2 linked regions of the Thermoleptolyngbya sichuanensis A183 genome follow. The protein of the gene in region 1 interacts with the protein of each later gene in a pairwise test. Links are inferred from orthologs where the notes say so. Each region holds a gene or a part of one and is shown in the gene's direction. Other genes may lie near its edges.

Evidence for each region.
Region 2: the proteins of rpe (region 1) and eno interact in binary tests that used the Escherichia coli proteins (3 or more experiments, as listed by UniProt). The link is inferred for Thermoleptolyngbya sichuanensis A183 from one-to-one orthologs.

The regions. Positions count from the first base shown.
Region 1 is NZ_CP053661.1:3,487,590-3,490,852, reverse strand. The notes cover bases 14-2,958. They hold rpe (ribulose-phosphate 3-epimerase), read left to right. Parts: upstream 14-1,104; coding sequence 1,105-1,812; downstream 1,813-2,958. Other genes in these bases: HPC62_RS14535 (SDR family oxidoreductase), read left to right, coding at 1,960-2,733; HPC62_RS14545 (NF041680 family putative transposase), read left to right, coding at 14-800. Outside these bases: more of HPC62_RS14545, read left to right, coding at 1-13; HPC62_RS14530 (hypothetical protein), read right to left, coding at 3,059-3,263. UniProt on the Escherichia coli protein: Catalyzes the reversible epimerization of D-ribulose 5-phosphate to D-xylulose 5-phosphate.
Region 2 is NZ_CP053661.1:96,346-99,661, reverse strand. What follows is about bases 99-3,096. They hold eno (phosphopyruvate hydratase), read left to right. Parts: upstream 99-954; coding sequence 955-2,238; downstream 2,239-3,096. Other genes in these bases: HPC62_RS00420 (tRNA (5-methylaminomethyl-2-thiouridine)(34)-methyltransferase MnmD), read right to left, coding at 2,314-3,096; HPC62_RS00430 (TldD/PmbA family protein), read left to right, coding at 99-551. In the rest of the region: more of HPC62_RS00430, read left to right, coding at 1-98; more of HPC62_RS00420, read right to left, coding at 3,097-3,201; ilvN (acetolactate synthase small subunit), read right to left, coding at 3,267-3,316. UniProt on the Escherichia coli protein: Catalyzes the reversible conversion of 2-phosphoglycerate (2-PG) into phosphoenolpyruvate (PEP). It is essential for the degradation of carbohydrates via glycolysis.

The DNA.
Region 1 (3,263 bases):
ACCGAGGGTACGGCAATGCCAGTTTTGTCAACCAAACGGCAGGGATTGAGGCAGACTTGCTGCTGCGGGTTACATCCAATCGATGTGTCTATGGCGCGCCCCCAGCGTATCGAGGGCGAGGCGCACCTGCCAAGCATGGACATAAGATGAAACTCAATGACCCTGACACTTGGAGTGTCCCGGTCGAAACCGTTGAAGTCGATGATCCCAACTGGGGACGAGTGCGGGTCAGTCGTTGGAGTGCATACCATTTCCGCAAATCCCCCAAACGGGCAATGGAAGTGTTGCGCGTGGAGGTGCTGGAGACACAGAGCAGCACGCGACGCTTGGCTCCTTTGTGGTTAGTTTGGCTGGGTGAGCAGATGCCTCCGTTAGAAACCCTGTGGTTGCACTACCTCCGTCGCTTTGCCATTGAACACTGGTATCGCTTTGCCAAGCAGAGGCTATATTGGACACATCCCCAGTTCAGTTCTGTATCGGCAACCGAACAGTGGAGCAGCCTGATGCCGTTGCTCAGTTGGCAGTTGTGGTTAGCGCGAAAGGACTGTACTGACCACCCCTTGCCCTGGCAGGCACCGCAAGAAACGTTGACTCCGGGTCGGGTCGCACAAGCGTTTGCAGGCATTTTGGCAGCGATTGGCACCCCTGCTCCTGCGCCTAAACCTCGTGGTAAATCGCCAGGACGAGGCAAGGGGCACAAGCCAACTCCTCGTCCCTGCTATCCGATGGTCAAAAAACGAGCCTCGAAACGCAAGACATCCGAACAATCCCTGAACAGTCCGGTTGCAACAGCAGCTTAACTGCGAGCAGGATTGTATCCAATTCCTTAAGTTCAACTGTTATGAACGGTTGAGCAGATTCTTTATGGCATCCTGTTGAGCATTATTGTGATGCCAGTTAGTCCAAACTAAAGTTCTCAGAAAGTTTCTCAGAAAATTTCTCGATGAGCAGTTGCGCGACTCTCCATTTTGTATAAAGCTTCTTGTAGACAGCTTTTTTATAAAGCCTTAAGAATTGTCCCTGAACCTCTTTGCAAAGGGTCTGGACTGATGGATGAGCTTTGTTAAAATTGATACCAAATCAAACCCAGGAGAACCCGCCGCCATGACCCTGCCTACTTCACAAAAGCCCATCGTCATTGCCCCGTCGATTTTATCTGCCGACTTCAGTCGCCTGGGTGATGAAATCAAAGCGGTTGACCAGGCCGGAGCCGACTGGATTCACGTAGACGTGATGGACGGTCGCTTTGTCCCCAACATCACCATCGGCCCGCTGATCGTAGACGCGATTCGTCCCTACACCCAAAAGCCGCTGGACGTGCATCTGATGATTGTGGAGCCAGAAAAATACGTGGCAGATTTCGCCAAAGCCGGAGCCGACATTATCTCCGTCCACGCCGAACACAATGCCTCTCCCCACCTGCACCGCACCCTCTGCCAGATTAAGGAACTGGGCAAGCAGGCCGGAGTGGTGCTGAATCCGTCTACGCCGCTGACGCTGATTGAGTATGTGCTGGAGGTGTGCGACCTGGTGCTGATTATGAGCGTCAACCCCGGTTTTGGCGGCCAGAGCTTCATTCCGGCAGTGGTGCCCAAGATCCGCAAGCTGCGCGAAATGTGCGCCGAGCGCGGCCTCGACCCCTGGATCGAAGTCGATGGTGGGCTGAAGGTGAACAACACCTGGCAAGTGCTGGAAGCAGGCGCAAACGCAATCGTGGCCGGGTCTGCGGTCTTCGGCGCGAAGGACTATGCCGAAGCCATCGAAGGCATTCGCCACAGCAAGCGTCCAGAGCCTGCCCTGGCAACGGCTTAGGAGCAGCGGCTTAGGAGCATGGCTGGGGATCACGGCTTAGGATCACGGCTTAGGATCACGGCTTAGGCTTACGAGCGAGGGTTCCGGCAAGGGAAAGCCGGGGCGGGTGATAGGATGAATCCGGATTCCTAAAACCTGACCCCTCCAATGGCTTCTATCCAAAACCAAATTGTTCTGATTACGGGTGCAAGCAGCGGCATTGGTGCGGCTTGTGCCCATTTTTTTGCGGAGGCAGGGGCGCGGCTCATTCTGGTAGCGCGGCGATTGGAGCGGCTAGAGGAGCTAGCAGCCGCGCTCAAGACCCAGTTTGGAACGGAGACGCTGCTGCTGCAACTGGATGTGGGCGATCGCCCCAGGGTCGAGTCTACGCTGAGCGCACTGCCCAAAGACTGGGCGGCGGTCGATATTTTGGTGAACAATGCAGGGCTAAGCCGGGGGCTAGACAAGCTCCACGAAGGCCAGGTGCAAGACTGGGAAGAAATGATCGACACCAACGTGAAGGGGTTGCTCTACGTTACGCGGGCGATTCTCCCTGGGATGGTGCAGCGCGATCGCGGCCATGTGATCAACATCGGCTCCATCGCCGGACACCAGCCCTATCCCGGCGGCAATGTGTATTGTGCCACGAAGGCCGCCGTCAAAAGCCTGACGGAGTGCCTCAAGCTGGATTTATTGGGAACCGCTGTGCGAATTACCTCGATTGATCCGGGCATGGTGGAAACCGAGTTTAGCGAGGTGCGGTTTCATGGAGATGGCGATCGCGCTCGCAAGGTATACCAAGGGCTTACACCGCTAACGGCTGAGGACATTGCCGATGTAGTGCTGTACTGCGCCACGCGCCCCGCCCATGTCAATATCAACGACGTAATTCTCATGCCTGTAGCTCAGGCGAGTACCACAATGGCCCATCGCCGCCCCTAGGAACCTACGCAAAAGAGAAACCCTGCAACCGCAGAACCGAACAAAAGGCTTGGCAGAAACTTTGCAAAAGGGGACTGACTTCTTTTCGGATTGTGTTCGGATGAGTGAAGTGTTTCAGGAAAGAAGAAGTGGGAGTGATTGCTAGAGCAATTTCTAGAGTTCTAGAGCAATTTCTCTAGAGTTCTAGAGCAGTTTCTAGAATAGTCCCTAAGCAATCTTTCCCGAAGCAATCTTTTTGGGAATCTTGGGAATCGCCACTCACCGTTTCTAAACCCAATTAATCTGGGCACAATTAATCTAGTCAATCACAATTAATCTAGTCAATCTAGACTGCCATGAGCGCCCCCATGTCTGATATCTCTAGATGGCTCGTGCCTGAGTAGAGCATCTTGTAGTGGTCAAGCACCATCAACGCTTCTTTCTCAGAGCTAAACCGCAACTTGATTTTGTAAAGAAACGGCAGATCTCGTGCGCTGTCAACAGGCGCAGGTTCCCAGATTTTCAGCAACCAGTCCGTTCCGGTATGAGTA
Region 2 (3,316 bases), 3.4 Mb from region 1 along the record:
ATCGCACGCTGTCTTCTCAATTCACCCTGCGCGAAAACTTTGCCTCTGGTCTGGTGCCCCGGTTCAACCACCTGGGCGAAATTGCCCCAATGGAGTTGACGATTATCGACCAGGGCAAGCTTGTTAACACGCTGGTCAACTCGCGCACCGCTAAGGAATATGGCAAAACCGCCAATGGGGCAAACAGCGCCGAATCGCTGCGATCGCCCGAAGTGTGTCCCGGCAGTCTGCCTGCTGCCGACGTGCTGACGGCGCTGGAGACGGGGCTGTACCTGTCTAATCTGCATTACCTGAACTGGAGCGATCGCCCAACCGGCCGCATCACGGGCATGACCCGCTACGCCTGCTTTTGGGTGGAGCAAGGCGAGATTGTGGCCCCGATTGAAAACCTCCGCTTTGACGAAAGCCTCTATCGCTGCCTCGGCGACAACCTGATTGCCCTGACGCAGCAAATTGAATTTATCGCCACTGTGGACACCTATGAGCGCCGTCGCCTCGGCGGAATGTGGGTTCCCGGTGCGCTGGTGGAGGACTTTACCTTCACGCTCTAGCGGGCGGTCGATCCAGCATCAAACGCTGAAGGGGTCGGCAAGTCTTTCCGGGCGGGGCCGCCGCCAGCGACCGTTTGGACGAAGCTTAGACCTTTCTGACTCGTATCTTTCACAACATGGCAAACTCAGCGCTCTGGCTTAGACTAGGCGCTAGTTTTTGCACCGTTTCACAGCAGTAGGACTTACGCAGTTGGGCGATTTCTCGCAGGCTGCGCCCGCGAGAAATCGCCCAAGACCCAGAAAGTTTATTGCCAGTGCATAGGTCCTGAGCAGATTAAAACACTCCAAAAGCTTTGAGAGAAATTCGGCTTCTTCTGGTTCAATGCTATGGGAAGCGCAACGTGTAACCTTCACGTCCATTTACGAATTGCGAATTCACGAAATTATTTGAGGATTAATCATCATGGCGGCGATCGCATCCATTAAAGCCCGCGAAATTCTCGACTCTCGCGGCAACCCGACGGTAGAAGTAGACGTGACGCTGGACGATGGCGGCTTTGGGCGGGCGGCAGTGCCTTCTGGCGCTTCGACGGGAACCCGTGAGGCCCTGGAACTGCGCGACGGGGACAAGGGCCGCTATGGGGGCAAGGGCGTGCTGAAGGCGGTGGCAAACGTGAACGGGGCGATCGCCGACAAGCTCAAGGGAGCCGATGCGTCGGATCAGAAGGCGATCGACCAGACCATGCTGGATATGGACGGCACCGAGTACAAGAGCAATCTGGGCGCGAATGCCATCCTGGGCGTGTCGATGGCGGTGGCGCGGGCCGCGGCCGATTCGGCAAACCTGCCCCTCTATCGCTATCTGGGCGGTGAAGCCGCTGTGCTGCTTCCTGTGCCCTGCTTCAATGTGCTAAACGGCGGGGCCCACGCCGACAACAGCGTAGACTTTCAGGAGTTTATGATTGCGCCTGTGGGTGCCCCCAATTTCCGCACGGCGCTGGAAATGGGGGCAGAAACCTATCACGCCCTCAAGTCGATCCTCAAGGGCAAGGGCTATAGCACGGGCGTTGGGGACGAAGGCGGCTTTGCGCCCAACCTGAAGGCAAATGTCGAGGCGGTGGATTTGATTCTAGAAGCCATTACGAAGGTGGGCCTAAAGCCCGGTGACGACATTGCGCTGGCGCTCGATCCCGCCGTTAGCGAGATGTGGCAGGAGGACGGCACCTACATCAACTTCAAGTCCGACAAGGCCATCCGCACCACAGAAGACCTGATTGCGATGTGGGAAAGCTGGGTAGCGCAGTATCCCATCGTGTCTCTAGAGGACGGTCTGGGTGAGCAAGATTGGGAAGGCTGGAAGGAACTCACCAAGCGTCTGGGCGACAAGATTCGGCTAGTCGGCGATGATGCCTTTGTGACCAATCCCACCATCATCAAGCAGGCGATCGCCGACGGCGTAGGCAACTCGTCATTGATCAAGGTCAACCAGATCGGCAGCGTCACAGAAACGCTAGATGCCATTGAGCTGTCTCGAAGTGCTGACTACACAGTCATGATCAGCCACCGCTCTGGCGAAACTCCGGACGACTTCATTGCTGACCTGGCCGTTGCAACCAATGCGGGTCAGATGAAAACGGGCGCACCCTGCCGGGGCGAGCGCCTGTCGAAATATAACCAGCTTCTGCGGATTGAGGAAGATCTGGGCGATCGCGCTCAGTATCCTGGGCTTGCGGCCTTCAAGAAGTAGGCAAAAGGGGCATTTTTCGGGTGTGACACGCCTGAAAAATGCCTGGAAAATGCCTGGAAGATGCCTGGAAAATTCCTAGACAATGCCCCATCGCCGCCGCCAGCTTGTGGTTGATTCCAGCGGAGCCTGCTGTTGCTCTTGCTGATGTCGCGTCAGGATGGCGGCGGCGCTGTCGCTGAGGCTGGGGTCGCGGTAGGGCACGGCGGCGCGGGTGTGCAGATGCTCTTGCTCCATTGGCGAGAGGGGCAGCAAGCCATCGGACGACCAGGCGGCCACCGTGCCCTGGGACCATTCGTGGGGTCGGCGTGCGGCTCCGGCGGGCAGAGGAATATTGCCAAGGTGTAGTCCCGCTGCCTGCATTGCCGCCCGCACCGAGGCCGAACGCGAATAGGTGGCTAGAACTCCCGTCGGACTGAGGCATGTCGCCACCTGCGCGAAAAACTCCACCGTCCACAACTGGGGGCAGCGGCGCGGCGAAAACGGGTCAAAGAAGATTGCGTCCGCCTGGAAGTGTTGTGCCACCACCTGCCGAATGGTCTGTCGTGCGTCGCCGATCAGCAGGCGGGCGCTGAGTTGGAAATCTTGGAATTCGGACTTTTGGGCGATCGCCCTCAGCACGTTTTGCACCGGGGGCGACCAGGCGGCGAGTAGATCCGGGGCGATCGCTGCCTGGGGAACAGTCGGGTCTAGCTCTAGGGCGATCGCCTCCACTCGACAGGTCGGATTTTCTGCCCACACCGTTTCCAGCGCAGCGGCCGTGTTGTACCCCAGCCCGTAGCACACGTCGAGCAGGCGGATCGGCGGCGAATCGGATTCCGTAAACTGCCGGGCCAACGCCGCCAGCCGCGTCACCTGGGCAAACTTTTCAAACGCCTCGGCTCGTGCCCCCAGCCGACTGTGAAACGCTTCGCCAAACGCTTCCGAAAAAAAAGTAAAAGAACCGTCTTCGGTGCGCTGGGGCACCCAAGCTAGTTCGTTTGGCAGTCTGTCATTCGGCTGCAACGCTCGTCAACCTAGCAAAACGACCGCTAGACCCGCGCTTCCATCGACTGGAGCTTGAGAAACTCGGTATTCACAC